DNA from 4 places in the Nocardia sp. NPDC041819 genome. Region 1 is predicted to be linked to each of the others. Evidence: riboswitches for the same ligand, from Rfam matches in the RefSeq annotation. Region 1 holds a riboswitch; each other region holds the start of a gene.
The links. Region 1 has a riboswitch for S-adenosylmethionine ahead of ACZ6DL_RS10325 (rhodanese-like domain-containing protein). Riboswitches for the same ligand answer to the same signal wherever they lie in the genome.
Positions count from the first base shown of each region.

Region 1 (7,769 bases):
GCCATCGCCGTCTGGGCCTTCCTCACCGGTGGCGCGACGGCGTGGACGATTTTCGCGATCAGCGCGTTGTTGCTGGTGCTTTCCGGCGTCGTCAAATACACCTGGCCCGGACGCAAGATGAAGGACGCGGGCGTGGCGGGCCGGGCGGTCTTCCTCGGCGCGGTCCTCGGCATCATCGGTTTCTTCGTGATCCCGGTGATCGGCCTGTTCGTGGGTTTCGTTCTCGGCGTGTATCTTTCGGAACTCCAGCGGCTGCGGGTCAACCGGGAGGCGTGGCAGGCGACGGTGCACGCGTTGAAGGGCGTCGGCCTGTCCATTCTGATCGAGCTCTTCGGCGCCTTGCTGGCCACCGGGGTCTGGCTCGTCGGTGTCTTCGCCGTCTGAGCGCTACCGATCGATGGCGGGAAACGGAATCGTGTCGCCCGCTCGGTTTTCCGGGAGTTCGTCGCGGCGCAGCCGGAGGGTCGGCGGTTCCGGGCGGTACAGCGGCAGCGTGGGGGCCGGATCGTCGCTGACCACGCGCTCGCGGGCCGGCAGCCGGTAGAACGCGCGCGCGTTGTCCTCCAGCACCGCGTACATGTCGGTGCCCACCACGTCGCAGAGCAGATCCACGTCCGAGTCACGGAACGGGCGTCCGGCCCTGGTGCCGGGCAGGTCGGTGCCGAACATGAGGGCTTCGGGATTCACCGCGTGGACGCGGCGCAGCGTGTCGGCCACGTTCATCGCGACCCGGCCGAAACCGGTCGCCTTGACCTTGGCTCCGCGGTCGACGAGATCCAGCAGGAAGGGCAGCCCCTCCGCGGACATGCCCAGATGGTCGACCGACAGCGCGGGCAGCTTGGAGATGACCGGTTGCAGTGACGCCAGCATCGTGCCGTCGATGTAGACCTCGACGTGCCAGCCGGCCAGTTCGTGCGCGCGCAACGCCTGCAACGTCATTCCGGTGATGTCGGCCGCCGCCCGCTTGAGATTGAACCGCAGCGCGCGCACGCCGATGCGGTCCAGTTCGAGGATTTCCTCGTCGGTGGCGTCCAAGTCGAGCCGGGTGACGCCGACCCAGCCCTCGCCGAGTTCGGCGAGGGCGGCCTTCAGATAGGTCTGGTCCGTGCCCTGGAACGACCCGCTGACCACCGCGCCGCCCGCGACGTCGAAGCGCGACATGCGCTTGCGGTAATCGGCGATGGTGAACGGGTCGGGCAGGTAGCCCTCGTTCTCGGCCAGCGGAAATCGCGGGTCGAAGATGTGCAGGTGGGCATCGAACACTTGTACAGAATGCCTCAGGGTCGAGTTTTCCGCTGCCACAGCTGGGGTGTCGTTGTGGCAGCGGAGTCGGTCGCAGCCCGGGTGATCAGACCTTGTGCGGTTCGCTGGCGCGCAGCATGTCCTCGCGCTCGACGACCTTGACGCGCTCGCGGCCTTCGGGCTCGCCGAGGGAGCGTTCGTGTGCGTCGAGGCGGTACCAGCCGGCCCAGGTGGTGAACGGGATGCCCTTGCTTTCGAGGAATTCGGTGACGGCCTCGGGTTCGGGGCGCTGCGCCGGGGTGAAGCCGGGAGCGTCGTCCAGCAGGCAGGCGATGGTCTCGTTGGCGTCGCCCTTGGTGTGGCCGATCAGGCCGACCGGGCCGCGCTTGATCCAGCCGGTGACGTAGGTCGCGGGCATGTAGCGCGCGGCGCCGTCGGCGTTCTCGTCGGCGATCACGCGACCCGCTTCGTTCGGCACGGTGCCCGCTTGGTCGTCGAACGGCAGCTGGGTCAGGTTCTGCGACAGGTAGCCGACGGCGCGATAGATCGCCTGCACGTCCCAGTCCTTGAACACGCCGGTGCCCTTGACGTTGCCGGTGCCGTCGAGCTGGGTGCGCTCGGTGCGCAGGCCGACGACCTTGCCGTTCTCGCCGAGCACCTCGGCGGGGGATTCGAAGAAGTGCAGGAACAGCTTGTGCGGCCGGTCACCGGCGTCGCGGATGGCCCACTGCTCGAGCGTGTTGGCGACCATGTCGACCTGCTTGGAATGCCTGCGCGCGGCTTCGGAGCCTTCGTCGTAGTCGATGTCCTCGGGGTCGACGATCACCTCGATGGTGGGGGAGTGGTCGAGCTCGCGCAGTTCCAGCGGGGTGAATTTGGCCTGGGCGGGCCCGCGGCGGCCGAAGACGTGCACCTCGACGGCCTTGTTGGCCTTGAGGCCCTTGTAGACGTTCGGCGGGATCTCGGTGGGCAGCAGCTCGTCGCCGGTCTTGGCCAGCACGCGGGCCACGTCGAGAGCGACGTTGCCGACGCCGAGGACGGCGACCTTCTCCGCGTCCAGCGGCCAGGTGCGGGGGACGTCGGGGTGGCCGTCGTACCAGGAGACGAAGTCGGCGGCGCCGAAAGATCCGTCGAGATCGATGCCCGGGATGGGCAGGGCGCGGTCGGCATTGGCGCCGGTGGAGAAGATCACCGCGTCGTAGAAGGCCCGCAGGTCGTCCAGCGTGATGTCGGTGCCGTAGTCGATATTGCCCAGCAGGCGCACCTGCGGCTTGTCCAGCACCTTGTGCAGGGCGGTGATGATGCCCTTGATTCGCGGGTGGTCCGGCGCGACGCCGTAGCGGATCAACCCGAACGGCGCGGGCATGCGCTCGTACAGGTCGATGCTCACGTCGGCATCGGACTTCATCAATGCGTCGGCGGCGTAGATCCCGGCCGGTCCGGCGCCCACGATCGCGATGCGGAGCGGGCGGGTCCTCGCGGTGTGCGCGTCAGGCCCGGCGGAGGAAGCCTGCGTCACCACGGAGGGCTCGCGAACACCGCCATCCTCTACTGCACTCTGTTCGGTCATCTCTTTACGCGCACCTTACGGTCGAAACAATTAATGACGTCTGGCTTAGCTTAGGCTAAGTTGACGCACCGGCTCGGTCGCGCCCTCGGGGCGCACGCCTGCGTTGCCGGCTAGTGGCTGCACGGTGCTCCGTTCGCCGCGGCGTGGAGCTGCCGATTCGCTATGACAGCAGGCCGCCGTCCCGCGATTCTATCGGGATGGCCGATGCCACCCCGCGTCGGTGCGTGAACTCGGCGGATGCCGTCGAAAGCCACAATCGTCGCTTACCCGCTCGCGCGAGGCCTATCGCGGACGCCAGGACCCGGTCGGCGCCACCCCGGTCCGCAGCCGGGGGCCGAGCGCTCGATACCCGCGCCGACCAGGGATCATCGAGCCATGACCGAACAGCAGCCGACCCCGGGCGAGGACGAGATCATCCGGGTCGATCAGACCGACAAGCGCTCGGCGGCCCCGTTCATCGCGGCCGCGGTGGTCGCGGCGATCGTGCTGATCGCGATCGTGCTCGGCGGCGTGCTGTCGCCCGCTGAGAAAAATGTCACAGAAGCCGACCGCATCGCGGCGGCCGTCCGCAACTTCGTCGACGGCTCCAACCGCAGCGACGCCGTGCCGCCGCCCGGCACCGCGTGCCAGGGTTTCGATGCGACCCGCTCGCCGCTGGCGGGGCAGGACGGCGCCGGAAAGCTGGTCGAGATCACGAAAATCGACAGTCCGATCATGGACGGCGACCGAGGGAAGGCGACCGTCACCACGAAGGTGGACGGGCAGGAGCGGACCTCGACCTGGAATCTCACCCGATCCGGCGGTAAGTGGCTGGTCTGCACCTGAGCGTTCGCGCAGTGTGCGCCACCGTTTGACAGGGTGACCCGGGTCGGTGCAATCTCAGTCGAAGGTCATGAGAACCAGTGTCAAGCCCCGGCATTACTGGTCGGCAACCCTCCTCCGCGGTGGGGTGCTCCGGGTGACGACCTGGCGGCGCCCTGGTCCCGGGCGCGGCAAGTGCGGATTCGCAGGAGGTGCACATGAGTTATGCCGGTGACATCACCCCACAGCAGGCTTGGGAGCTGCTGCGGGACGATCCCGAGGCCGTCCTCGTGGACGTGCGGACGGAAGCGGAGTGGAAGTTCGTCGGCGTCCCCGACACCAGTTCGATCGAACGGCCGACCGTGCTGGTCGAGTGGGTCGATTCCACGGGCGCGCGCAACGAGACGTTCGTCGAGCAGTTGAAGCAAGCGCTCGACGGCCACGATCCCGAGGCTCCCGTCGTCTTCCTCTGTCGCTCCGGTCAGCGTTCGATCGGTGCGGCGATCGCCGCCACCTCGGCGGGTTACCGCACCTCCTACAACGTGCTCGAGGGCTTCGAAGGCCCGCTCGACGAATTCGGGCATCGCGGCGGCGCGGGCTGGCGTGCCCTCGGATTGCCCTGGCGGCAGTCGTGATCACCGGCGGCGCGTTCGACAAGCCGCTGCCCGACGGCGTCGGTCCCGCGACGCTGGGCGTGCGCGGCGGGCTGCGGCGCTCCGGTTTCGAGGAAACCGCCGAAGCGCTCTATCTGACCTCCGGCTTCGTCTACGAGAGCGCCGAGGCCGCCGAGGCCGCGTTCACCGGCGAGGTCGAGCACTTCGTGTACTCCCGCTACGGCAACCCCACGGTGGCCATGTTCGAGGAGCGGATGCGCCTGATCGACGGCGCCGAGGCGTGCTTCGCCACCGCCAGCGGCATGTCCGCGGTGTTCACCGCGCTGGGCGCGCTGCTGAAGGCGGGTGACCGGCTCGTCGCCGCGCGCAGCCTGTTCGGCTCGTGCTTCGTGGTGTGCAACGAGATCCTGCCGCGCTGGGGCGTGGAGACCGTCTTCGTCGACGGCGAGGATCTCGATCAGTGGGAGCAGGCGCTGTCGGTGCCGACCCAGGCGGTGTTCTTCGAGACGCCCGCCAATCCGATGCAGACCTTGGTCGACGTGCGCCGGGTGACCGAGCTGGCGCACGCGGCGGGCGCGAAAGTGGTGCTCGACAACGTATTCGCCACTCCGCTGCTGCAACGTGGCTTCGAACTCGGCGCCGACGTGGTGGTCTACTCGGGCACCAAGCACATCGATGGGCAGGGCCGCGTGCTCGGCGGCGCGATCCTCGGCGCCCGGGACTACATCGACGGCCCGGTGAAAACGCTGATGCGCCATACCGGCCCGGCGCTGAGCCCGTTCAACGCGTGGACCCTGCTCAAGGGCCTGGAGACGATGCCGCTGCGGGTGCGCCACTCGGCGGAGTCCGCCCTGCGCATCGCCCGCTTCCTGGAGAACAATCCGGCGGTCAGCTGGGTGCGGTACCCGTTCCTGGAATCTCATCCGCAGTACGCGCTGGCCACCGGTCAGATGAGCGCGGGCGGCACCGTGATCACCTTCGAGCTGAGCGCACCCGAGAACGAGGCGAAGAAGCGCGCTTTCGAAGTCCTCAACCGGTTGCGCATCGTCGACATCTCCAACAACCTCGGTGACGCGAAGACCCTGATCACGCACCCGGCCACCACGACCCACCGCGCCATGGGGCCCGAAGGCCGGGCCACCATCGGCCTGACCGACGGCGTCGTGCGTATCTCGGTAGGCCTGGAAGACGTCGAAGACCTCCTCGACGATTTGGACACCGCTCTCTCCTGAGCCGCGAACCGTCGCGCGATCGGTCAGCCGATCGGCACGGTGACGCCGGGTGACGACGGTGCGCCGTGCAGGACCAGATGACTCGGTGCCTCGTTCTTCTTGCCGTTCTTCTTGCCGTTCTTGTTCTTGCCGGGCAGGTCGAAGGCCAGCCGGACGGTGCTGACGCGGCCACTGGCGATGCGCGTGAAGTCCTCGCCGGGCGAATTGAGTTCCGCGGTGACCGCCGCGTCGGGTGCGACGGAGCGGCCGCCAGTGGTGACCAGCCGTTGATCGGCGACGGCGAGAACTTGTTCGTCGCCGGACACATTGGTGACCGTCAGCGTCACGACCGTGTGGGAATCGCCGGTGTTCGCCGGGTCGGCGGCGCGCACATCGATCACGGCGAAAGCGAGGTCACCGTCGCGCACCGCGGGACCCGGCCCGGGTGGCCCGTCGCTCGGTGGCAGCGAAGTATCGGCCGGCGTGGCGGCCACGGTGGTTGTCGGGCCCGCGACGGGTGCGGACCCCATATCGATGCCGCCGAAAAGCCACAGCGCTGCCACCGCGACGAGCACCGCCCCGGCGGCGACGGGCAGCCACCGGCGCTCGCGTCGGCGAGCGAGTTGCCCGGCCGGAGTAGGTGAACCGGCCTCGGGCGTCGGCCGCGCCGGGATGGCGGAAGTCATGATCCGGGTGGACGTACGGCCTGCCGGTGCCGGAGCCGGTGCGACCGGCGGGGTCGGTCGCGCGGACGCGGACCGCATAAGGGCCGCCGACGCCGCCGCGGCGAATTGCCCCGCGCTGCGGTAGCGCGCGTCCGGCTCTTTGGCCATTCCCCGGGCGATGACGGCGTCGAGTGCGGGCGGGACGTCACGGGCGGCCAGCGAGGCGCGCGGCGGTTCGGTCATGAGGTGGGCCCGCATCTGCTGTGCCGGATCGCCCGCACCATAGGGCGGCTTTCCGGTCAAGGACTCGTAGAGCACGCAGGCCAGCGAATAGACATCGGACCTGGCATCGACGGCGGCGCCGGTGAATCGCTCCGGCGCCATGTAGCCGAGCGTGCCGACCACCAGCCCGGTGGCGGTGAGCGCGGTGCCGTCGGCGGCGCGGGCGATACCGAAGTCGATCAGATACACGAAACCGCTGGTGTGCAGGAGGATATTGCCCGGCTTCACATCGCGGTGCACGAGTCCGGCCGCGTGGGCGGCATCCAGCGCCTCGGCGGCCTGGGCGATGACGTCCACGGCCCGATCCGGCCGCAACGCGCCCGATCTCAGCCGCGTGCCGAGGTCGACGCCTTCGATGTAGGCCATCTCCAGGAACAGATGACCGTCGACCTCGCCGAACGCGTGGATGGGCACGATGTGCGGGTTGCGGGCACGGGTTCCCAGCCGCGCCTCCCGCTCGAAACGCTGCCGATAGAGTGAATCGGCGGTATACGCCGCGGACAGCACCTTCACTGCGACGGCCTGCCCGGCGCTGTCGTGCGCCAGCCACACCTCACCCATGCCGCCACGGCCCAGCAAGCGCTCGAGGGAATAGTTCCCGAACGTGCCACCGGCGCTCTGCACGGACATGCCTCGACCGTATCGCCGGGTTTCGTCGCCGTCGCGGGCGGGAGGCCGCGCACTCGCTCTCGACGCCATGGCCGCACGGAGTGCACGGGCTTCCTCAGGCGTCGGCGGCGCGTTCGATGTCGGCGAGATGGGTGATGTTCGCCTGGTCGTCCGGGGACGAACTCGGTTCGGTGGTGAACCAGGCGTCGAGGATCTCCCGGAGTTCGGCGCTGGAGGTCGAACGCAGGCTCAGGGCGAGGACGTTGGCATCGTTCCAGGTGCGGGCGCCCGCCGCGGTCGAAGCGTCGGCGCAGAGCGCGGCGCGCACGCCGGGGACCTTGTTGGCCGCGATCGAGGCGCCGGTGCCGGTCCAGCAGCAGACGATCGCCTGGTCTGCCTCGCCGGAAGCGACGTCCCGGGCCGCCGCCTCGCTGGCCCATGCCCAGTCGTCGCGTTCGGTATCGCACAGCGCGCCGTGCGGCACGATCTCGTGGCCGCGCTTGTCCAACTCGTCGATCAGCTCCTGGGCCACTCCGACCCGCTCGTCCGCCGCCACCGAGATTCGCATGCTCCCAGCGTAGTTGCCGGTTCATCGAGAGAGTCGCTCTTCGTCATTGACAGTATGCTGTCATATATGACAGCATACTGTCATGCCTATGAAGACAGTGCACATGGCCGTTTACGACACACTCGCCGATTGGGAGGTGGGCGCGGCCACCGCGCACATCAACAAGCCGAGCTGGCACCGGGAGCCGGGGACATGGCAGGTGAAGAC
Region 1 is NZ_JBVJAP010000002.1:780,367-788,135, forward strand. It holds gene ACZ6DL_RS10305 (DUF456 domain-containing protein) at 1-384, shown strand, start outside; gene ACZ6DL_RS10310 (amidohydrolase family protein) at 388-1,263, opposite strand; gene ACZ6DL_RS10315 (FAD-dependent oxidoreductase) at 1,349-2,812, opposite strand; gene ACZ6DL_RS10320 (Rv0361 family membrane protein) at 3,188-3,637, shown strand; SAM riboswitch class IV at 3,701-3,817, shown strand; gene ACZ6DL_RS10325 (rhodanese-like domain-containing protein) at 3,832-4,248, shown strand; gene ACZ6DL_RS10330 (O-succinylhomoserine sulfhydrylase) at 4,245-5,459, shown strand; gene ACZ6DL_RS10335 (serine/threonine-protein kinase) at 5,483-7,015, opposite strand; gene ACZ6DL_RS10340 (RpiB/LacA/LacB family sugar-phosphate isomerase) at 7,110-7,562, opposite strand; gene ACZ6DL_RS10345 (type 1 glutamine amidotransferase family protein) at 7,651-7,769, shown strand, end outside.

Region 2 (7,769 bases), on a different contig from region 1:
GCCGAAGACGTTGCGCGCGAACTCGATCCTGCCGACCTTCGCCACCGCGGTGGCGGCGCTCGGCGCGGGCATCGCGCTATACAACCGCATCACCGTGCAGAGGCTGACGAATGCCCCGACGACGGTGATCGAACCCGTCACCGTCTGCGTTCCGGCGCGCAACGAGGCCGACCGGCTGCCCGCCCTGATCGGTGACCTGCGCGCGCAGGTGGGCGTACCGCGCCTCGCGGTGCGCATCCTCGACGACGCGTCCACCGACGACACCGGCGCCGCGGCACGAGCGGCGATCGGCGACGACGCGCGTTTCACCCTGCTGCGCACCGAGTCCGATCCGGTCGCCGGCTGGACCGGAAAGGCCGCCGCCTGCGTCCGGCTGGCGGAGGAGGTGTCGACGCCGGTGCTGATCTTCCTGGACGCCGACGTGCGGCTGGCCCCCACGGCGCTCGCCGCGGCGGTCGGCGCGCTGCGTACGCGCTCAGCCGCGCTGGTCTCGCCCTGGCCCCTGCAAGTGGCCGATTCCGTGGCGGAAGCCGTGGTGCAGCCTCTGCTGTGCTGGTCGTGGGCCTCGACGCTGCCGATCGCCGTGGCCGACCGGAGCCTGCGACCCGCCACGGCGGTGGCCTGCGGCCAGTTCCTCGTGTTCGACAACGCCGCCTACCGCGCGGTCGGCGGCCACACGGCCGTGGCCGGGAGCGTCACCGAGGACCTCGACATCGCCCGTACGCTGCGGCGAGCCGGTCACGCCACCGCTCTGGTGGCCGCCGGCGAGTTGGCCCGCACCAGGATGTATCGCGGCGCCGCCGACCTGGACGCGGGCTACACCCGCTGGCTCTGGTCGGCCTACGACGGCACGATCGCGGGCGGAGCGGCGGTGGGACTTGTTGCGGCCCTTGCCTATTGGGTACCGCCCGCGGCTGCCGTGCTCGGCAGGGGCGCAATCCGCCGGACGGGCGCGATCGGCTGGCTCGCCGCCGTCGCCGGGCGCCTGCTGGCCCGCTCGACCGAGACCGGCGGCCCGCTGGGACGCGCGGACGTGCCCGCCGCCCTCGCGCATCCGGTATCGGTGGCGGCGTATCTGCTGCTGTGGGGGCGTTCGCACCGGGCCCGCCGACGCGGCACGGCGCACTGGAAGGGGCGTTCGCTCCCAGGAGCGGCGCCGCGCCGCGACAGCTGAATCTCACGGGACCGCGGTGATTCCGACCGTCGGCAGGAAGAAGCAGGACTTGGCGCCGTTCTGCACCGTGCCGAACACCGCGGCGAGAACGGTGCCCTTGCCGGTGTCCACCGGGACCGCCCGCACCCCGCCCATGGGGAGGGCCGCGATGAGGAAGTCCCGGATCGCCTGCTCGGCCACCGGCCGCTGGTCCGCGGGAACGGCAGCGGGGATCATCGTGCGGGCGATGTCGGCCAGCGGTCCCATGGCGGCCGTTCCGCTGCGTCCGTTGCTCAGATTGAGCCAGGCCACCTGCATTCCCGCGGTGTTCGCGCCGTCCGGCCCGAGGCCGTAGGGCACGAAGGTGAACATGGCTTGCCCGGCCTTGACGGCGCTGAGGTCCAGTCCGGGAAGCTGCACGGTGTTCTTCGGCCACGGCCCGGGTATGGCTCCGGCCACCGCGGGCGCCAGCCCGGCCGTGGTGTTGTCGAGGCAGAACGCCGACGCGCTCGGGTACGCGAACGGCTGGATACCGAGCGCGCGCAGCGCGTCGAGCGCGGTTTGATAGGCGCCGAACAGGTCACCGGGGGCGGCGATCGGCGCGGAGAGATCGGAGAACGCGGGAATCGTGGCATCCGGAGCCGCGAACGCGGCACCCGGCCCGGCAAACGCGAGGGCGACCGAACAGGTCGCGACAGCGGACAATTGGGTCAGACGACGCAAAATGATCACGAAACCTCCTCATCGGCGGAACGATCGAGGGGCACAGTACTCCGGCAAACGGCTCCAACAGCACGGATTGGGTACAGCAATTTCGCGGCGAGTCTCGTTTGCCCGAAAACAGGCTTCCGCGTGGCCGACCCGCGTTCCCCAGCCCTGGCGATACCCGTATGCTGCATCGGACCGCCGTCATCCGGCGCTGGATGCCCGTCCGCGAGGACGCGACAGGCTCGCACCGCCCCCGACGCAGCAGCGCACATCTGGTTACTACAAAGACCCGATCGACTGGCGTGGACAAGGTCTACGCTCACGCTGATTACTTCTCTTGTTCCAGCCTTCCCTTGCTGGGCATCATGATTCGGCTCGCCCCTGACATCGGTTGACAGGGGGTCGGCGCCAACCATCCAGAGCGACCGAGAGACCTGGCTCGTCGACGTCGCAGCAACCCCCCGGTCACCGGGTGCGGGTGCTTCCGCCGGGACCGATGGAGGAACCGAAGTGATCATCGAGGACCCGTCATGAGTGCGTCCACCGCACCCGCGACCGCCCCGGCGCGCGAACCGGGCCCGACCGGCACACCCCTCCGCGCGCCGGACGCCGCCGAGTACGGCACGCCGCCGACCGTGGCCAAGACCCGGCATCCCTGGCGCTGGGTGGTCAGTGCCGTCGCGCTGATCCTGCTCGCCCAGTTCGTGCACGGGCTGGCCACCAATCCCGGATGGGACTGGCCGACGTTCGCGCAGTACATCACCGCGAAGTCGGTGCTGTCGGCGTTGCGGGTCACCGTGGAGCTGACCGTATGGGGCACGGCGCTGGGCTTTCTGCTCGGCACCGCGCTCGCGGTCGCCCGGCTGTCGAACAATCCGGTGCTGCGGGTGATCTCGTGGGTCTACATCTGGGCGTTCCGTTCGATCCCGCTGATCGTGCAGCTGCTGTTCTGGTTCAACATCGCCTACCTGTACCGGACCGTCTCGATCGGCATCCCGTTCGGGCCCGCGCTGTTCACCTTCGAGGTGAACGGTGTGATCAGCGGTTTCACCGCCGCTGTGATCGGGTTGGCCCTGCATCAGGCGGCGTATTCGGCCGAGATCATCCGGGCCGGGTTCATCGCGGTGGACGCCGGTCAGCTGGAAGCCGCCGCCGCGCTGGGGATCCCGCGGCTGCGGCAGTTCCGCACGGTGGTGGCGCCGCAGGCCATGCGCTCGATCCTGCCGAACGCGACCAACGAGGTGATCAGCCTGTTCAAGGGCACCTCGATCGTGTCGGTGATGGCGATCGCCGAGCTGTTCTACCAGGTCCAGGTCATCTACGGGCGCAACGGGCGGGTGGTGCCGCTGCTGATGGTCGCGACGGTCTGGTACATCGTGCTCACCACCGTGCTGTCGGTGGCGCAGTACTACATCGAACGCCACTACGCCAAGGGCGCGCACCGCACGCCGCCGCCGACACCGCTGCGACGCGCGTGGCAGAAGCTGCGCGAGGTCGCCGAGGCCGGTCCCGCCGCACCGCGCGGAGCGACCCGATGAGCGCGGCCCCCGCCGTGGAGGTCCGCGGCGTCCGGAAATCCTTCGGCGCGCATCCGGTGCTGCGCGGCATCGATCTCACCGTGCGCTCCGGCGAAGTAGTCACCGTGATCGGTCCGTCCGGTTCGGGCAAGTCGACCCTGCTGCGCGTGGTGAACCACCTGGAGTCGCTGGACGCGGGCACCGTGCGCATCGGCGGCGAGCTGATCGGCTATCGGCTGCGCCGCGACCGCCTGCACGCGCTGCCCGATCGCGAAGTGCGCAAGCAGCGCTCGCGAATCGGCTTCGTCTTCCAGCAGTTCAATCTGTTCCCCCACCTGACCGTGCTCGAGAACGTCACGCTCGCACCGCTTTCCGCGCAGCGGCGCGACCGGGCCGAGGTGGAGCGCGAGGCGCACCGGCTGCTGGAGCGGGTCGGTATCGGACAGTTGGCCGACGCGTATCCGCGCCGGTTGTCGGGCGGGCAGCAGCAGCGGGTGGCCATCGCGCGGGCGCTGGCGCTGCGGCCGCGCGTGATCCTGTTCGACGAACCCACCTCCGCGCTGGACCCGGAACTGGTCGGCGAGGTGCTCGACGTGATCCGCGATCTCGCGCACGGCGGCACCGCACTGGTGATCGTCACGCACGAAATCGGTTTCGCCCGTGAGGTGGCCGACACCGTGGTGTTCCTCGACGAAGGCGTCATCGTCGAGCAGGGCTCGCCCTCGGCCGTGCTCGACCATCCCGAACACCCGCGCACCCGCGCCTTCCTTTCCCGAGTCCGCTGATGAACAGGTATCCGATGAAGTTCTCCGCCATGGTCACCGCCGCCGCGACCGCGGTCGCGCTGCTGGCCACCGGCTGCACCGAACCCGAGGCGGATACCGCCGCGCAGCCCGCCGGTTCGATCACCTTCGACCTCTCCCCCGCCCAGTCCGGACGCGTCCGGACCGCGAAGGTCGATGCCATCGCCGCCGAGGTGCCGCAGGCGATTCGCGAGCGCGGCACGCTGGTGGTGACCGGCGCGTCCGGCGCCGCGCCGCCGCTGCGGTTCTACGCCACCGATGACAAGACGGTGGTCGGCTCCGAAGTCGACTTCGCCGCACTGATCGCCGACATCCTCGGCCTGAAACTCGACGCGCAGGTGGCGGACTGGTCGCAGAACTTCGTGCGGGTGGACTCCGGTGAGGTGGACGCGTTCATCTCCAATGTCACCGTCACCGAGGAGCGCAAGGAGAAGTACGACTTCGCGACCTATCGCAAGGACAACGTCGCGCTGGAGGTGCCGATCCAGAGCAAGCTCGAATACACCGACCGCACAAGCCTGGCGGGCAAGCGGATCGGCGTCGGCAGCGGAACCAACCAGGAGCAGCTGCTGGTCAAGTGGAACGAGCAGAACCGGGCCGAGGGTCTGCCGCCGATCGATATCGCCTACTTCCAGCAGGTCACCGACTACTACCTGGCGCTGGCCTCGCAGCGGCTGGACGGCTACCTCGGACCCAACCCCACTGCGATCTACCACGCGGCCACCGCGAAGCAGACCAGGATCGCGGGCACCTTCTCGGGTGCGGGCGAGGCGCTGCAAGGCGAGATCGCGGTGCTCACCAAGAAGGACAGCGGGCTGATCACCGCCGTGCAGCACGCGCTGGCCTACGCCATCGAGCACGGCGCCTACCAGCAGGTGATCGACCGCTGGGGGCTGCGCGGCGAGGCGGTCACCGAATCGCGAATCAACCCACCCGGCCTGCCGAAGAAGCGCTGAGCAGATGACGCAGCGCCGCCGTATGCCCGGCCGACCGTCGGCGACCGGTGTCGCCGACGCCTTTCCCCAGCAGGGCGAGCAGCTCGCCCGCATCGAAGTATCTGGAGTCGCCTCGTGATCCGAACCCGTCACCGAATCGCCGCGTTGGCCGGCGCGCTCGCCGCGGCCACCACCGTGGCCGCCTGCGGCAGTGATTCGGCCGCGCCCGGCGGCGACGCGGGCCCGCCCCGGCCGGGCGGCACCCTGCGCTACGGCCTGTCCCAGACGCCGACCTGCTCGGACCCGGCTCAGGCGGGCACCAACCAGACGCTGTACGTCACCCGGCAGATCGTGGATTCGCTGACCGACCAGGATCCGGCCACCGGCGAGCTGAAGCCGTGGCTGGCGCAGAGCTGGGAAGCGAGCCCCGACGCGAAGGTCTTCACCTTCCGCCTCACCGACGGCGTCACCTTCAGCGACGGCACGCCGCTCACCGCCGACTCGGTACGCAACACGTTCGATTCGGTCGTGCGGCTCGGCTCGGGCAAGGCACCGCTGGGCAGCAGCTACCTCACGGGCTACGTGGGGACCACGGCGGTCGACCGGCTCACCGCCCGCGTCGAGTTCAGCAAGCCCAACGCCCAATTCCTGCAGGCGGCCTCGACCGCCCAGCTCGGCATCCTGGCCGACGTGACCACGGCCAAGCCCGCCGAGCAGCGCTGCCTCGGCGACAACGTCGGCAGCGGGCCGTTCACCTACACGGCCTACCGCCAGGACGCCGCGGTGACGCTGGCCAAGCGCAGCGGCTACCGCTGGGGTTCGGCGGTGTTCGCCCATCGCGGTGAGGCCTATCTGGACAAGATCGAGTTCACCGTGGTGCCCGAATCCGGCGTGCGCACCGGCAGTCTCGCCTCCGGACAGCTGGACGCGATCAGCGACGCGCTGCCGCAGGACGCGCCGCAGATCGAGGCGGCGGGCGGCCGGGTGCTCAGCACCGCCAACCCGGGTGTGCCGTTCGGCCTGCAGCCCAACGTCACACGCGGACCGCTGCGCGATCCGGCGGTGCGCCAGGCGTTGCTGCCCGCGATCGATCGCAGGCAATTGGTGGACACCGTGCTCGGCCCGCAGTTCAAACCCGCGACCAGCCCGCTGGCGAGCACCACACCCGGCTACACCGACCTCTCGGCACGGCTGGCCTTCGACCCGGCGAAGGCGCGCACCATCCTCGACCAGGCCGGGTGGTTGCCCGGCGCGGACGGCATCCGGGCGAAGAACGGTGAGCGGTTGACGTTCTCGGTGCTCTTCAGCCAGGTGTTCGCGGGCAACCAGGCGATCCTCGAACTGGTGCAGCAGCAACTGCGGCAGGTCGGCGTCGAACTGAAGCTGGACCTGGTGTCGGTGGCGGAGACCACGGCGCGGCAGAACAGCAAGGACTTCGACACCTTCTACGGCAACACCACCCGCGCCGATGGCGACATCCTGCGCACCTCCTTCGGTCTCGACGGGCGCAACCTCAATGCGCGCGGCCCCATCCCGCCGCTGGACGACGCGCTGAACGGTCAGGTCGCCACCGTGGACACCACGGTGCGCAACGGGCTCATCCACACCGCGCAGCAGCAGGTGCTCGAGGCGGGCCTACTGATCCCGACGGTCGAGCTGTCCCAGGCGATCGGAGCGGGGGCGAACACGCAGGACCTGAAGTTCGAAGCCTCGGCGCGATTGCAGTTCTTCGACACCTGGCTGAGCGGGCGATAGTCATGGCGCGCTATCTGACCCTGCGGGTGTTGCAGGCGATCTGGGTGCTGTGGGCGGCGTTCACGCTGTCGTTCGTGGTGTTGTACCTGCTGCCCGCCGACCCGGTCTCGATCGCGGCCGACGCGGGCGGGTCGGGCACCCCGGTGGACAAGGCGGCCATCGCCGAGTTGCAGGCCCGCTACGGGCTGGATCGACCGCTGTGGGAACAGTATTGGACCGCGCTCGGGCACGCCGTGACCGGCGATCTCGGGCATTCCATCGCCACCGGGCAGCCGGTCACCGGCGCGATCGGTGACGCGCTGCCCGCCACGCTCGCGTTGACCGGCGCCGCCCTGCTCTTCGCGGTCATCGGTGGCGTCGCGCTGGCGTTCGCGGCGACTCACAGCCGTCGGCCGTGGCTGCGCAACGCCTTGGCCGCGCTGCCGTCGCTGGGCGTCTCGGTGCCGACCTTCTGGACCGGGCTGCTCCTGCTGCAGGTGTTCTCGTTCCAGTTGCGGCTGGCGCCCGCGTTCGGCGGGCACGGGTTCGCGGGCACGGTGCTGCCCGCGCTCACCCTGGCGCTGCCGATCGGCGCGGTCATCGCGCAGGTGCTCACCGCCGGGCTGGAGACGACCTGGCGTCAGCCGTTCGTCGACGTGGCCCTGGCCAGGGGCGGATCGCGCTGGTGGGTGCAGCGCACGCACGTGCTGCGCCCGGCCAGTGTGCCCGCGTTCACCATCGCGGGGGTGCTGGTGGGCAACATGCTCGCCGGATCGGTGGTGGTGGAGACGGTCTTCGCCCGCCAGGGCGTCGGGCGGCTGACCCAGACCGCGGTGCTGGCGCAGGACATCCCCGTGGTGCAGGGCATCGTGCTGCTCACCTCGGCGGTGTTCGTGAGCGTGAATCTCGCGGTGGATCT
Region 2 is NZ_JBVJAP010000023.1:21,004-28,772, reverse strand. It holds gene ACZ6DL_RS35195 (glycosyltransferase family 2 protein) at 1-1,174, shown strand, start outside; gene ACZ6DL_RS35190 (hypothetical protein) at 1,178-1,885, opposite strand; SAM riboswitch class I at 2,271-2,364, shown strand; gene ACZ6DL_RS35185 (amino acid ABC transporter permease) at 2,392-3,399, shown strand; gene ACZ6DL_RS35180 (amino acid ABC transporter ATP-binding protein) at 3,396-4,163, shown strand; gene ACZ6DL_RS35175 (ABC transporter substrate-binding protein) at 4,163-5,137, shown strand; gene ACZ6DL_RS35170 (ABC transporter substrate-binding protein) at 5,252-6,871, shown strand; gene ACZ6DL_RS35165 (ABC transporter permease) at 6,874-7,769, shown strand, end outside.
Region 2: it holds a riboswitch for S-adenosylmethionine, as region 1 does, so the genes downstream of both, ACZ6DL_RS35185 (amino acid ABC transporter permease) here and ACZ6DL_RS10325 (rhodanese-like domain-containing protein) in region 1, are expected to answer to the same signal.

Region 3 (7,769 bases), on a different contig from region 1:
TCTTGCCGTCCGCGATGGCGAACGATGTGGGATTGTTGCCACCGAAGATCTCTCCGGTGTCGTCGTTGTACACCCAGCACACACCCTCGGCGTTCGGGTTGTGGAATTTCGCCGATACGGTTCCTGGGACCGAGAAGACCTCCTCGAGGACCGGAGGCGACAGCGGAGGTCTCGCGGTGGCGGTGGCCCCGGAGCCGAGCGCCATGGGAAGTGCTGCGAACGCGAGCAGGGGGAGTCGTCGCATGATCATGATCGAATGATGCCAGCCGCCCGAACGCGCCCAACCTTCCGGGCGGCCATCCAACCAACTTGACCAACAACCACTTTCGAACGCCTTATCAGCGCCGTGGACAGCCCGCGAGTGGCACACCGCTGAGGGATCTACTCGCGATTCGCCGCAGCCGTGTGCCACTCGCCGCTGGGAATCGGGCTGGTTCCGATCGGGCTCGGTGACCTCCGGCGGACCGACGGGGGTGGTCTGCAAGAATCGGGGGGTGACCGATGCCGACGCGCCTATCGCCGGGCGCCGCAGTGCGGGGGCGCAGTTTCTGCGCTCTCATCTGCCGATGGTGGTTGTGACGCTGGTCATCGTGGTGGCGGTGGTGTTCGTCGCGTCCGATCGGTGGCGGCGCGGGGCATTCTTCTTCGGTGGTGCGACGCTGCTGGCGGCGGCGTTCCGGCTGTGCCTGCCGACCGCGCGGGTCGGGCTGCTCGCGGTGCGCAGCAAGCCCTTCGATGTGGGCGCGCTGACGCTGCTCGGCTCGAGCATCCTGTTCCTGGCGGCCACGATCAACACGCTCGGCGTCGGCTGACCGCTCAGGGAGGGCGCCCCGGCCGCGTCGCCCATCGAGATCAGCGGGTGTATCGCTCGGCGAAAACCGTCCGCTCGCGCGGCCGACGGCCGGGATGGGGTGCAACGGTGTCGCTGTAGCCGACCGTCACCAGGACCGCGACGGCCAGATCGGCACGATCGCCGACACCGACGGCCTGCTTCACCAGTTCGGCGTCCCATCCGTTCATCGGGGCCGAGGCCAGTCCGAGGCCGGTGGCCGCCAGCATCGCGTAGGTGGCCGCGATCATCGCGTTCTTCACCGCGTTCTCCCGCAGCAGGCCGTGCCGTTCGAGCGCGTGATACTCCGCGCGGGTGTCGAACACGGCGGTGAAGTCGGCGTTCCACGCGCCGCTGCGGCCGGCGAGTTCGGCGATATCGGCATTGTCCGCTCGCCAGCCGTCGACATCGGCGAGGAAAACCAGCACCACCGGCGCCTCGAGCGGTTGGGGCTGACCGAACGCGGCTTCGTGCAGGGCGCGGCGGCCGGCTTCGCCGGTCACCACGACAACCGACCGGTCCTGCATGTTCCAGGCGCTCGGGGCCTGCATGGTCAGGTCGAGGAGTTCTTCGAGCAGCTCCGGCGCTACCGGATCGGCCCGGTAATGCCGGACGGTGCGGCGGGTTCGAATGGCTTCGGCAACCGAAAGCGTCTGCGTTTCCATGATTCTTACTATCGGAGAGTGACACTCGAATAGGAAGAAGGCACTAAATAGTGCGCTACACTCCGAAAGGTGCCCACATACCTCGAAGGTTCCGGTCTCCCTGCGGACGTGTACTCCGCGAAGTGCCCTACGCGGGAGGTTCTCGACCACATCGCGGGCAAATGGACGGTGCTGATCATCGACGCACTCGCGGACGGCACCATGCGCTACACCGATCTGCGCAACCGCATCGAGGGCATCTCCCAGAAGATGCTGACGCAAACTCTGCGGCAATTGGAGGCGGACGGATTCGTCACGCGCACAGTGCATCCGACGGTCCCGCCTCGGGTCGACTACACCCTCACCGACCTCGGCCACAGTCTGCGCACGCCGATCGCGGCGCTGCGGGATTGGATCGAAAGCAACATCAACCGGATCGAGGCGGCGCGACGAGACGCGGCGCTCTGAGCGCGGGGCAGACAGTGCTCGGAACGTCGCGCGCGGACGCTTCGGCGCGGCGGATCTTCAGCGTTCGGGTCGCACACCCGCCCGGGCCAGTCGCATGGTCTCGGTCAGCAGCTTCGAGACTGCCGCCGCCTCGGTGAGGAATCCGTCGTGCCCGTCGCGGGAGTGCACGACTTCCAATCCGTCGCAACCGGGCAGCAGATCGGCGAGTTCCTGCTGGGTCCGCAGCGGGTACAGCCGGTCGGAGTCGACGCCGCCGACCACGCACGGCACCGGCGTCGCCGCGAGCGCCGCCTCGATGCCGCCCCGGCCCCGGCCCACGTCGTGCCGGTTCATCGCCTCGGTCAGCAGCACATAGGTGGCGGGATCGAAGCGCTTGCACAGCTTTTCGGCCTGGTGGTCCAGGTAGCTCTGCACCGCGTAGCGGCCGCCGTGCCACGGGTCTTCGTCGCCTTGGGGCTTGTTCTCGAACCGGTGGTCGAGCTCGAATTCGGTGCGGTAGGTCAGGTGTGCGATCCGCCGAGCCAGGGCCATGCCCGTCAGCGGGGCGCGGCCGGTGCCGTGATAGTCGCCGCCCTGCCAGTCCGGATCGGCCTTGATCGCCGCGATCTGGGTGGTCTGGGTACCGATCTGGTCGGCGGTGGCGCGGGCGCCCACCGCGAGCACCAGCGCCGCCGCGACCCGCTCCGGTGCGCCGACCATCCACTCCAGCACCCGCATGCCGCCCATCGAACCGCCGACCACCGCGGCGAGCCGCTCGACACCGAGCAGGTCGAGCAGGGCGGCCTCGGCGGTCACCTGATCGCGGATGGAGATCTCGGGAAATCGCGCGCCCCAAGGCTTCCCGTCCGGCGCGGGACTAGACGGCCCGGTGCTGCCCTTGCAGCCGCCGAGCACGTTCGTCGCGATCACACACCATTCGTCGGTGTCCAGCGGAGCACCCGGGCCGACCATGCCGTCCCACCAGCCGGGCATCTCGTGCACGTCGTCGGACTTGCCGACGACGTGCGAGTCGCCGGTCAGCGCGTGTTCGACCAGCACGATATTGTCCAGTCCGGGGGAGAGCTCGCCCCAGCGCTGCACCGCGAGGTGGACGTCCGGGATGACCGCGCCGTTCTCCAGTCGCACGTCCCCGATGGCGATGGTGCCGAGCTGTCCATCCGGGGGCGGCAGGACGTTGCCGGAGGTCCGCGTGCTCGGTTCGGTGCTCACGGTCACGTCGCCGCCGTCGCGAAGCAGGCGCGTAGATCGCCCGGAATGTTCACGGGGGCGGCCACGCCGCTGTACGGCGCTGCCGGGTCCTGCTCGGTCCCGGGCGCGGTGAATTCACTCATGGTTTGCTCCCAAAAGGTGTTCGCCGGTACAGCAAGGGTTAGCGGTGTGTGGGTAACGAACAACAACACATGCCGGCGACCTCCTGTTACGCGCTTGCTCCCGACTCTCGGGAGCCAGGTCATCACCCGGAGCACCCCACCGCGGTTGGAGGGTTGCCGACCAGCGAGCCGGGGCTTGGCGCTGGTACTCATAACCTGCCCGGCATCATAACCGGCGGGCGGTCGGCGTCCGAAATCCTCCGCCGAACTCACTGGTCCGCGACGGTCGCCGCCCCGCAGCAGGTGCGTACGAATTCGTCGTACGCCTCGGTGAACGCGGTGCGCCCCGCCCTGGTCGCGGTCGCCAGGTCCTCGTCCAGGAACGCATCGTCGGAGCACTCCATGCCGATGTGGCCGATCAGTTGCCAGGTGCCGACGAGGAGCCGCACCGCACGCGCGTTCGGTTCGGTGCCGAGGCGCTCGGCGACCACCGCCGCGATCGCCGTGTTCTTGTCGTCGGCGAGTTCCATGCTGCGGGCACTGACCGAAGGGCTGTTGCGCAGGATCCGTTGCATCTTCTGGAACTGCCGGAACGACAACGGGTCGGCCTCGCCACCCTCGGCGGCCTGATCGACCACGTGCAGGAAGGCCGCGAGCAGCGCCTGTAGTTCGTTACCCGTGCGTGGCTGCTCGCGCAGCGTCTCGGCGATCGTGCGCCCGAAATCCTGGACCGGTCCGAGGACGATGTCCTCTTTGCTCTCGAAATAGCGGTTGATCGTTCGCGGCGAGACGTCCGCCACGTTGGCGATCTGCTCGATCGTGGTCGCGTCGAAGCCCTGCGTGTCGCACAGATCCAGGGCGGCCGCGATGATGCGCAACCTCGTCTGCTGCTTCTTGCGTTCACGCAGCCCCGGGGTCGCGGGGGCGCTCGCGGCGCGGTCGGCCGCAGCGCTCGCGCCCATCGGCGTCGATGACTCGAGCATGGCCCCATGGTAACGCAACCTGTTGTTTTCCTGTCTTTAACGGTCAAATGTCGTAGTGCGACACTTTTCTCTTGACGACAAATGTCGCTCGATGACAGGATGGCTTCCGACATCGAAGGACGAGGAGACGACCGTGACGGAACCCGGGACAGCGGCGCACGCGCCGCGGAAATCGGCCGCTTCAGCGCGCTGGCTCGCGCTGACAGTGATCGCATTGGCCCAGCTCATGGTGGTGCTGGACGCCACCATCGTGACCATCTCGCTGCCGTTCGCGCAGCGTGATCTCGACATCAGCGACGGCAACCGGCAATGGATGCTCACCGCCTACACGCTGATCTTCGGCGGCTTGCTGCTGCTGGGCGGCAGGCTGGCCGACTACCTCGGCCGCCGCCGGATCTTCATCGTCGGCCTGATCGGCTTCGCGGGCGCTTCGGCGCTGGCCGGGCTCGCGCAAACCGGGGCGGAACTGTTCGCCGGGCGCGCGTTGCAGGGCGCGTTCGCCGCGCTGCTGGCCCCGGCCGCGCTCTCGCTGCTGTCGGTGACCTTCACCGAGCCCGGAGAGCGGGCCACCGCGTTCGGTGTGTTCGCGGGCATTTCCGCGGGCGGCGCGGCGCTCGGCCTGATCGCGGGCGGCGCGCTCACCGAGTACGCGTCGTGGCGCTGGTGCCTGCTGGTCAACACGCCGATCGCGCTGCTCGCGCTGGTCGGGGCGCTGGCATGGGTGGCGAAGGACGTGCCTGCGCCGCGCAGCGGGGGATATGACGTGCCCGGTGCCGTCACGGTGACGCTCGGCCTGATCGCCATCGTCTACGGCTTCAGCCGCGCCGCCGACGACGGCTGGCTGGCCGGCAGCACCCTGGCGCTGCTCGTCGCCGGGCTGGCGCTGCTCGTCGCCTTCGTGGCGATCGAACGGCGCTCCTCGAACCCGCTGCTGCCACTGCACATCCCGGGTGAGATCAACCGCGGCGGCGCCTTCCTCGCCGCGCTGCTCATCCCGATCGCGATGTTCGCGATGTTCCTGTTCCTGAGTTTCTACTTCCAGATCACGCTCGGCTACTCCGCGCTGAAGGCGGGCTTCGCGTTCCTGCCCTTCCCGGCGGGTATCGCGATCTCGGCGGGTGTCACCAGTGCTCTGCTGCCGAAGCTCGGCCCGCGTCCGCTGATGCTGGCCGGCGCCGTGCTGGGCGTCATCGGCCTGCTGCTGCTGGCCCAGCTGAGCTACGGCGACAGCTTCCTGGCCGGGGTACTGCCCGCGCAGGTGCTCATCGCGCTCGGTATGGGTCCGTTGTTCGTCGGGATGCAGACGGTCGCGCTGCATCAGGTCGAGGAAGAGGACTCCGGCGTCGCCTCCGCGCTGCTGAACGCGGCGCAGCAGGTCGGCGGCGCGGTCGGGACGGCGCTGCTGACCACGATCTCGGTGCAGGTCGCGAAGTCCTTCGCGCAGGACAACCCGGGTATCGACAATCTGGCCGCGCGAGCCGCGATCCACAGCTACGACGTGGCCTTCTACGTCGGCGCCGGGTTCTTCCTCGCGGCCGTCCCGATCATCGCGCTGATGATCCGGGATCGGCCGGAGAACCTGATCGAAGGTTCCGAGGAGGCCCGGATCCCGGTCGGGGTCTGATCCGCCGCGAACGAGGTCCGCGTGACGCCGGTGAGGCCGCGCGGACCTCGTCGTCTGCCGGATGGTTGCCGGGCTCGGGCGGAAGGCGGATCATGGCGGCGACGGCGGTTGCGTGAACGCCCTTCGCGGTGCTCGGAGCCGTCGCCGATCTACCAATCGGTAACAAAGGTGGCGTAGCTCACTCCGGGGGCTGCCCGTGCGGTGAGGACTCAGGCAGCAGTACGCTCGTCTTGTTTGCACCACACGTCTCGCCGACAACGCGGGACATATACGTTGTCTGTTGGAACAGCTGGGGTCCGCTCACAAGCGTGTTCGCCTGGCCGTGCAATGAGGGCACCATCCTAGGAGGACACGAAGATCCATGTCCAAGATCAAGGTTGAAGGCACCGTCGTAGAACTCGACGGCGACGAGATGACCCGGATCATCTGGCAGTTCATCAAGGACAAGCTGATCCACCCCTATCTCGATGTGAACCTGGAGTATTACGACCTGGGCATCGAGTACCGCGACAAGACAGACGACCAGGTCACCGTCGACGCCGCCGAAGCCATCAAGCGGCACGGTGTCGGTGTGAAGTGCGCCACCATCACCCCGGACGAGGCGCGGGTCAAAGAATTCGGCCTGAAGAAGATGTGGCGTTCGCCCAACGGCACCATTCGCAACATTCTGGGCGGCACCATCTTCCGTGCCCCGATCATCATCTCGAACGTTCCCCGGCTCGTTCCCGGCTGGACCAAGCCGATCATCATCGGCCGCCACGCGTTCGGCGACCAGTACCGCGCCACCGACTTCAAGGTGTTCCAGGGCGGCACCGTCACCTTGACCTTCACCCCGGACGACGGCAGCGAGCCGATCGTGCACGAGGTCGTGAAGATGCCCGAGGACGGCGGCGTCGTCATGGGCATGTACAACTTCCGCAAGTCCATCGAGGATTTCGCGCGGGCGTCGTTCAACTACGGCCTGCAGCAGAACTACCCGGTGTACATGTCGACGAAGAACACCATCCTGAAGGCCTACGACGGCATGTTCAAGGACACCTTCCAGGACATCTTCGACGCCGAGTTCAAGAGCCAGTTCGACGCCGCGGGCCTGACCTACGAGCACCGCCTCATCGATGACATGGTGGCTTCCTCCATGAAGTGGGAGGGCGGCTATGTCTGGGCGTGCAAGAACTACGACGGCGACGTGCAGTCCGACACCGTGGCCCAGGGCTTCGGTTCGCTCGGCCTGATGACGTCGGTGCTGCTCACCCCGGACGGGCAGACCTGTGAGGCCGAGGCCGCGCACGGCACCGTCACCCGGCACTACCGCCAGCACCAGCAGGGCAAGCCGACCTCGACCAACCCGATCGCGTCCATCTTCGCCTGGACCCGAGGGCTCGAGCACCGCGGCAAGCTGGACAACACCCCGGAGGTCATCGGCTTCGCGCAGACCCTCGAGGACGTCGTCATCAAGACCGTCGAGGGCGGCCAGATGACCAAGGACCTCGCGCTGCTCGTCGGCGGGGATCAGGGCTACCTGAGCACCGAGGAATTCCTCGGCGCCCTGGACGCCAACCTGGCTCGCGCACTGCGCTGAGTTCGCGGGCGCCGACAAGGCGCCGAACCGCGGGGCCGAGCCGTGTCGCTCGGCCGACTCCGGCGCTGGGTGCTCACCCAGCGCCGGGCTGAACATCGGGCACCCGCCCCACCCAGGTGGAACGGGTGCCCGCACTGTTTCGCGATCATCAGCAGGGTGTCAGGTGTGCCGAGGGTCTGATCAGCCGGATGTCCGGTCTCGGCACCGCCACCAACCTGCGCCGCCACTTCTCCGGTGTGGTCGGGGTATCGCCCGCCGAATACCGGCGGACTTTGCGGCGCGGCGAGCCGGGGGATGCGCGACGGCTGTAGCGGTCCAGGACGATTGGCGGG
Region 3 is NZ_JBVJAP010000009.1:210,663-218,431, forward strand. It holds gene ACZ6DL_RS24930 (hypothetical protein) at 1-250, opposite strand, end outside; gene ACZ6DL_RS24935 (DUF3017 domain-containing protein) at 567-812, shown strand; gene ACZ6DL_RS24940 (nitroreductase family protein) at 853-1,494, opposite strand; gene ACZ6DL_RS24945 (winged helix-turn-helix transcriptional regulator) at 1,564-1,941, shown strand; gene metX (homoserine O-acetyltransferase MetX) at 1,999-3,156, opposite strand; SAM riboswitch class IV at 3,358-3,468, opposite strand; gene ACZ6DL_RS24955 (TetR family transcriptional regulator) at 3,521-4,234, opposite strand; gene ACZ6DL_RS24960 (MFS transporter) at 4,368-5,858, shown strand; gene ACZ6DL_RS24965 (NADP-dependent isocitrate dehydrogenase) at 6,220-7,437, shown strand; gene ACZ6DL_RS24970 (hypothetical protein) at 7,563-7,748, shown strand.
Region 3: it holds a riboswitch for S-adenosylmethionine, as region 1 does, so the genes downstream of both, metX (homoserine O-acetyltransferase MetX) here and ACZ6DL_RS10325 (rhodanese-like domain-containing protein) in region 1, are expected to answer to the same signal.

Region 4 (7,769 bases), on a different contig from region 1:
CGCGGCTTCAGCCGACGAGACAGGGGGCCGCGCCGGTGGGGGCGGTGGAGGTGAAGGGACGCGTTTCGGGGGTGGGGTTCCAGACGCCGTTCTCGGCGGCGTAATTCCAGGTGGGGCCCGTTCGCGCGAGGATGGCGATCGCCTCGATCAGGCGGTCCACGTCGGCGGAGGTGGTGCCGAGGCCGATGCTGGCGCGCAGTGCGCCGGTCAAGCCGAGGCGGGCGAGCAGCGGGTGGGCGCAGAAACGTCCGTCGCGCACACCGATGCCGTGTTCTGCGGAGAGATAGGCGGCGACGTGGCCGGGGGCGAAATCGTCCAGGGTGAAGGCGACGATGCCGACGGAGTCGGGGCTGTCGATCCAGATCCGCAGCAGCTGGACGCCGGGAATCGTGGCCAAGCCGGCGCGCAGGCGGTCGGCGAGCCGGTGTTCGTGCGCGGCAAGGGTTTCGGCGTCGATCCCGCTGAGCGTGTCACAAGCCGCGGCCAGCGCGGCGGCGCCGAGCACGTTCGGCGAGCCGGCTTCGTGCCGCTGCGGAGCGGACGCCCATTCGGCCGCGTCGCTGCGGACCTCGCGCACCGCGCCGCCGCCCGCGAGGTAGGGCTGCGCCGCGTCGAGCCAATCCCGCTTGCCCACCAGCACACCGGCGCCGAACGGCGCGTAGAGCTTGTGCCCGGAGAACGCCAGGTAGTCGATCGCGGTGTCCCGCAGGCTGATCCGCCGATGCGGCGCCAACTGGGCGGCGTCCACCAGGATCCGGGCGCCGCACTGATGCGCGATGGTGGCCAGCCGTTCCAGTGGAAGCACCTCGCCGGTCACGTTCGAGGCGCCGGTCACCGCGAGCAATGCGGCCGGCTTGCTGCACAGTTCGGCGACCAGCCTGCCGATGGTCTCCTCCACCGTGTCGGCGGCCTGCACGACGCGCCTGCCCCGCTTGGTCCACGGCAGGAAATTGGCGTGGTGCTCGATGTCGAGCACCACGGTGTCCCCGGGGACGCAGGAGGCGAGCAGGTTCAGCGAGTCGGTGGTGTTGCGGGTGAAGACCACCACCTGATCGTCGGCGGCGTCGAGGAACCGGGACACCGATCCGCGAGCGGCTTCGTAGCACTCGGTGGAGATCCGCGAGGCGTAGCCCGCGCCGCGGTGCACGCTCGCGTAGTACGGCAGCAACTGCTGTACCCGGTCGGTGACCTGGGCCAACGCGGGCGCACTCGCGGCGTAGTCGAAGTTGGCGTAGGTCGCCGATCCGCCGTGTACCAGCGGCACGCGCAGTTCGTCGCCGGACACCCGGGCGAGTGCGGCACAGGGGTTGTCGACAGCAGTAGTCATCACGTGAATCCCGTCGGCTCAGGGACTCGCGACCGAACGATTCGGCGAGTCCGCGCTTGCCGCGCCCGGTTGGGCGGCGGCCGGGTCGTCACCCGGAGCACCCCACCGCGGAGGAGGGTTGCCGGCCAGCAAGCCGGGGCTTTGCACTGGCACTCATGACCAGACTCGAGAGTGGCAGAAGCGCCCCGGCACTGTCAACCACATTCCACCCGAGTCCCCACGAGCACCGCGTGGACATAACCACCACGCGTCGGCCATTACAAGCACCCCCACGACGACGCGCGAGCCGCGCCCGACGCGGGATTTCGCGCATCGGTACCAACCCCGTCCACGGGCGAAACGCGCCTCGGTTCGCTCGTCGGTTACCACCGAGCGAACCGATGCCGATGAGAGTCGGTCCCCCCTCGTTTCCCGCAACGGGGCAACTTCTCGAGCGCCTCCGTATCTCGAACGCGCTGAACCCGATCGCGTCGCCCGCTGCGACTCCCTCGATGACCGGCCGGAACAAACGGACATCCCCGCCCTCGCGAGGACCAGCTCGGGACCGCTCGATGAGCCGAATCACACCTTCGGATCAGCGATCTCCCGGCGAACGCGACAGGCGAGCCGCCCACCAGCGTTTTGCCCTGCCGGAACGGCGAATATCTATCCCACCTGCAACAACGCGCATCGCGCCCACCGATCCGGCATCCGGTCCGGTGAACAACAAGCGACGACAACCCCGGGTACCGTGGACAGCTGGCCACAGCGCTGTTTGCCCTTTGGTAACCCAGCTATGACACAACAACGGGAAAGTGTGAGGCGAGTCGATGGGAGGTGCGCACAGCACCATGCTCGAGACAGACGTCGACGCGTCGGCGGGCCCGTTGTCACGCGGCGATCGCGCGCCGGAGGCCAGGACGCTCGTCGACATCCTGACCGCGACGGCACTCGCCCATCCCGACGCCCCCGCCATCGACGACGGCCATGTGGTGCTGTCCTATCTGGAATTGGTCGTCGAGATCGAGAACGCCATGGCCCGGCTCGCCACCGCGGGCGTGCGGCCCGGCGATCGGGTCGGCGTTCGCATGCCGTCGGGCACCCGCGGGCTCTATGTGACCATCCTCGCCGTTCTCTACTCCGGCGCCGCTTACGTGCCGGTCGACGCCGACGACCCGGACGAGCGCGCCCAGCTGGTCTTCGGGGAAGCACAGGTCACCGCGATCGTGACCGCCGAAGGCATCGAGACCACGGCCGCGGGCATCCGCGCAGCCGAGCAGCAGCGCGAACAGACCTGGTCGACGCTGCCCACTCCCGGCGACGACGCCTGGATCATCTTCACCTCCGGTTCCACCGGCACTCCGAAAGGCGTTGCCGTCACCCATCGCAACGCGGCCGCCTTCGTCGACGCCGAGGCCGATCTGTTCCTGCGCGACGCCCCGATCGGTCCGGGCGACCGGGTTCTGGCGGGTCTGTCGGTCGCCTTCGACGCGTCCTGCGAGGAGATGTGGCTGGCCTGGCGCAACGGCGCCTGCCTGGTGCCCGCCCCGCGTGAGCTGGTGCGCACCGGCGCCGATCTCGGCCCGTGGCTGGTGCGGCGGGAGATCAGTGTGGTCTCCACCGTCCCGACCCTGGCGGCGACCTGGCCGGTGGAGGCATTGGAGGCGGTGCGCCTGCTCATCTTCGGCGGCGAGGCCGTCCCGCCGGAACTCGCCGAGCGCCTCGCGGGGAACGGTGATTCGGCTCGCGAGGTGTGGAACACCTACGGCCCCACCGAAGCCACGGTCGTCGCCTGCGCCGCCCGCTTGGACGGCCGGTGGCCGATCCGAATCGGCCTGCCGCTCAACGGCTGGGACCTGGTCGTCGTGGACCGGGCGGGTAACCCGGTGGCCGAGGGGGAATCCGGCGAACTGGTGATCGGCGGCGTCGGACTGGCTCGCTATCTCGACCCGGTCAAGGACGCCGAGAAGTACGCGCCGCTGCCTTCTGTCGGCTGGGAGCGCGCATACCGCAGCGGCGACCTGGTCCGCAACGACAGCGCCGGACTGGTCTTCCTCGGCCGCGCCGACGATCAGATCAAACTGGGCGGGCGGCGCATCGAACTCGGCGAGATCGACAACGCTCTGCAACACCTGCCCGGCGTCACGAGCGCCGCTGCGGCCATCCGGACCACCAAGGCGGGCAACAAGCTTCTGGTCGGCTATCTGACCGGACCCGGCCCGGACTTCGATGTCAAGGCCGCGCGCGCCGTCCTCGGTGGACAACTTCCTGCGCCGCTGGTGCCCAGGCTCGCGGTGGTCGACGAGCTGCCCACCCGGACCTCCGGCAAGGTGGACCGCGACGCGCTGCCCTGGCCGCTGCCCAATGCCGCCGAGGACGACGACGACAACGACCTGACCGGCACCGCCCAGTGGGTCGCCGGACTGTGGGATGCCATTCTCGGCGCGGAGGTCGGCGATCTCGACGCGGACTTCTTCGACCTGGGCGGCGGCTCGCTCGCGGCGGCGCAGCTGGTCACCGCCCTGCGCGAACGGTATCCGCAGATCGCCGTCGCTGACGTCTACGACCATCCCCGCCTCGGCGCGCTGGCCGACCTGCTGGAACAGACCACGCCCGCGGTGGCCGTCGCAGAGCGAACGGTGCGGCCGACGCCGCTGCTCGCGCAGGCGGCGCAGGTGCTGGCCACCATCCCGCTCACCACCCTCACCGGATTGCAGTGGCTCACCTGGCTGGCGATCGTCGGCAATATCGCGGCCTGGTCCGGCTCACTGCCCTGGCTCCCCCAGCTGTCCTGGTGGTGGACGCTGGCCGCGTTCCTGCTGTTCATCTCGCCGCCCGGCCGCATGGCGATCTGCGTGGCGGGGGCGCGGCTGCTGCTGCGCGGCATCCGGCGCGGCAGCTATCCGCGCGGTGGCTCGGTACATCTGCGGCTGTGGGCGGCCGTCCGTCTCTCCGAGGCCAGCGGCGCCGAGAACCTGTCCGGAGCGCCGTGGATGGTGCCGTTCGCCCGCGCGCTCGGCGCGAAGATCGGCAAGGGCGTCGACCTGCACAGCCTCCCGCCGGTGACGGGCATGCTCGAACTCGGTGACGGGTGCAGTGTGGAACCCGAGGTCGACCTGTCCGGCTACTGGATCGACGGCGACGTGGTGCATCTGGGCCCGATCACGATCGGCCCCGGCGCGGTGGTCGGCTCACGCTCGATCTTGTTGCCGGGCACCAAGATCGGCAAGAACGCCGAGGTGGCCCCCGGCTCCGCGGTATCGGGCAAGGTGAAGGCGGACCAGGACTGGGCCGGTTCGCCCGCGGTGAAGGTCGGTAAGGCACAGCACCGCTGGCCCGCGCACACGCCCGATCGTGCCCGGCACTGGGTCGGCATCTTCGGGATCACGTCGATGGCGCTGGCCGCCATGCCGATTCTCGGTATCGGCGCCGGTGGGGCGTTCCTGGCCTGGTTCGTTCGCGACACCCGCACGCTCGCCGCCGGCGCCGCGCGCGCGTTCGCCGTGCTTCCCCTCGCGACCTTGCTCAGCCTGGGCGTCTATGCCGCGGCGACCATCGTCGCGGTCCGGCTGCTGAGCATCGGCCTCACCGAGGGCTACCACCCGGTGCGCAGCCGGGTCGGCTGGCAGGCGTGGGCCACCGAGCGGCTGCTGGATTCCGCGCGTACCTTCCTGTTCCCGCTGTACGCCGGCCTGCTCACTCCCCTGTGGCTGCGCTTGCTCGGCGCGAAGATAGGTAAGAGCGTCGAGGCCTCGACCGTGCTGCTGCTGCCGAAGTTCACCACCGTCGCCGACGGGGCGTTCCTGGCCGACGACACCATGATCGCCAGCTACGAACTCGGCGGCGGCTGGCTGCACATCGGGGAGGCGAAGGTCGGCAAGCGCGCTTTCCTCGGCAACTCCGGGATGACCGCGCCCGGCCGCCGTGTCCCGAAGAACGGGCTGGTCGCGGTGCTGTCGGCGGCGCCGTCCAAGGCGAAACCGGGCTCGTCATGGCTGGGCAGCCCGCCGGTACGGCTGCGCCGCGCCGCGGAGAACGCCGATACCGCGCGCACCTTCGACCCACCCGCGCGCTTGCGGGTAGCCCGCGGCATCGTCGAAACCTGCCGCTTGGTCCCGGTGCTGGTGACCTTCGCGATCGGGCTCGGCGTGCTTTTCACCCTCGCCTGGCTCGCGCAAACGTTCGGCCATCTGGCCGCCGGACTGCTCAGCGGGTTGGTGCTGCTGGCGGCAGGCGCTGTCGCGGGGGCGAGCGCGATGGCCGCCAAATGGTTGCTGGTGGGGCGGATACGCACCGGGGAACATCCGCTGTGGAGCTCGTTCGTCTGGCGCAACGAGGTCTCCGACACCTTCGTGGAAACGGTTGCCGCGCCGTGGTTCGCGCGCGCGGCGACCGGGACGCCCGTACTGAATCTCTGGCTTCGCGGTCTCGGCGCGCACATCGGGCGCGGGGTATGGTGCGAGTCCTACTGGCTACCGGAGGCGGACCTGGTGACTCTCGGCGACGGCGCGACCGTGGAACGCGGCTGTGTGGTGCAGACCCATCTGTTCCACGACCGGATCATGGCCATGGACACCGTCACTCTCGGTGCGGGCGCCACCCTCGGTCCGCACTGCGTGGCGCTGCCCGCCTCGACGCTCGGCGACGGCGCTACCATCGGCCCGGCTTCGCTGGTCATGCGCGGTGACACGGTGCCCGCCTCGACGCGCTGGTGGGGCAACCCGATCGCGCCCTGGTTCACGGGCGACCCCGGGGCGCGCTGATGACGGGCAAGTTCTATGAAGCCCCCATCGACGAGTACCTCCCGCAGAACGGCAATCGGGGGTATCGGGTCACCCGGTACGAACTGGAGCTGGCCTACCGGGTTGCCGCCAACCGCCTCACCGGGCGCGCGGCGATCACCGCGGTGACCACCGAGGTGCGCACCCGGTTCGCACTCGATCTCGCCCAGGCGCTGAGCGTGTCGAAGGTGTCCGTCAACGGGATCAAGGCCGCGAAATTCGCCCATCAGCACGGCAAGTTGATCGTCACGCCGCAGCAGCGGATTCCGGCGGGCGGCGTGCTGGCGCTGGTGGTGCAGTACGGCGGTACCCCGAAACCGGTGCGCGGGCCGTGGGGCGAGGTCGGCTGGGAAGAACTCACCGAGGGCGCGCTCGTGGCCAGCCAGCCCAACGGCGCGGCGTCCTGGTTCCCCTGTGACGACCACCCGAGTTCCAAAGCGAGCTATCGGATCTCGATCACCACCGATTCGCCGTACTACGCGGTGGCGAACGGAACCCTGCTGCGCAAGCAGACCAAGGCCAGTCAGACCACGTGGGTGTACGAGCAGGCCGAACCGATGTCGAGCTACCTGGCGACCATCCAGATCGGTCACTATCGCAAGCACCGCATCGGCCCCTCGCACTCCGCGGTGCCGATGCAGGCCGTCCTACCGCCGCGGTTGCGCGCCAACTTCGACCACGACTTCGCTCGCCAGCCACGGATGCTCGAGGTCTTCAGCGAGAAGTTCGGCCCCTACCCGTTCGAGGATTACACCGTGGTCGTCACCGACGACGAGCTGGAGATCCCGATCGAGGCGCAGGGCATCTCCATCTTCGGCGCCAACCATTGCGACGGCCGGCGCGGCGCCGAACGCCTGGTCGCGCACGAGCTGGCCCATCAATGGTTCGGCAACAGCTTGACCATCCGGCAGTGGCGCGATATCTGGCTACACGAAGGCTTCGCCTGCTACGCGGAATGGATCTGGTCGGAGGCCGCGGGCGGACCCACTGCCGACCAGCTGGCCCGCGCCGCGCGGCACAACCTCTCCCGCGAGCCCCAGGACATCGTCATCGGCGATCCGGGACCGCAGCGCATGTTCGACGATCGCGTCTACAAACGGGGTGCGCTCACCCTGCACGCGCTGCGCCTGGAACTCGGCGATTCGGGATTCTTCGACCTGCTGCGGGAGTGGACCATCCGCTACCGCCACTCGTCGGTGACCACCGAGGAGTTCACCGACCTGGCGGGGCACTACAGCCTGGTCTCGCTGCGCCCGCTGTGGGACAGCTGGCTGCTCGGCGAGCGGCTACCGCAGCTGCCGCCCTACGGCGGCACGTCGACGGCCTGATCAGAACACCAGATAGCGGGCGGCGAGTTCCTCGACGAGCGGATCGTCCTCCGGGACGTTCGCCAACGCGTCCAGATCGGTTTCCACGGCGATCTGCCGGGGGTCGTCGTGCTCGGTATCCCGCGGATCCTCGATGAGCTGGCGCAGCAACTTCTCCCGCACCCGGGTCTTCAGCGAATCGTTCATACCTGAGGGTGCCCCCACATCGGCGTGTTACACGGGTGTGAACAGGGTTCCCCACGGCGTATTGCGCACCACGGTGTAGATCGCCAGCAAGGCGAAGAATGTCCACATGGTGGTCCGGCTGATCGACGGCAGCCGCATCTTCTGCCCGCGCCAGGCCTGGACGGTCCA
Region 4 is NZ_JBVJAP010000003.1:578,510-586,278, forward strand. It holds gene ACZ6DL_RS14440 (aminotransferase class V-fold PLP-dependent enzyme) at 8-1,327, opposite strand; SAM riboswitch class IV at 1,375-1,488, opposite strand; gene ACZ6DL_RS14445 (Pls/PosA family non-ribosomal peptide synthetase) at 2,158-6,069, shown strand; gene ACZ6DL_RS14450 (M1 family metallopeptidase) at 6,069-7,415, shown strand; gene ACZ6DL_RS14455 (hypothetical protein) at 7,416-7,601, opposite strand; gene ACZ6DL_RS14460 (DUF2752 domain-containing protein) at 7,629-7,769, opposite strand, start outside.
Region 4: it holds a riboswitch for S-adenosylmethionine, as region 1 does, so the genes downstream of both, ACZ6DL_RS14440 (aminotransferase class V-fold PLP-dependent enzyme) here and ACZ6DL_RS10325 (rhodanese-like domain-containing protein) in region 1, are expected to answer to the same signal.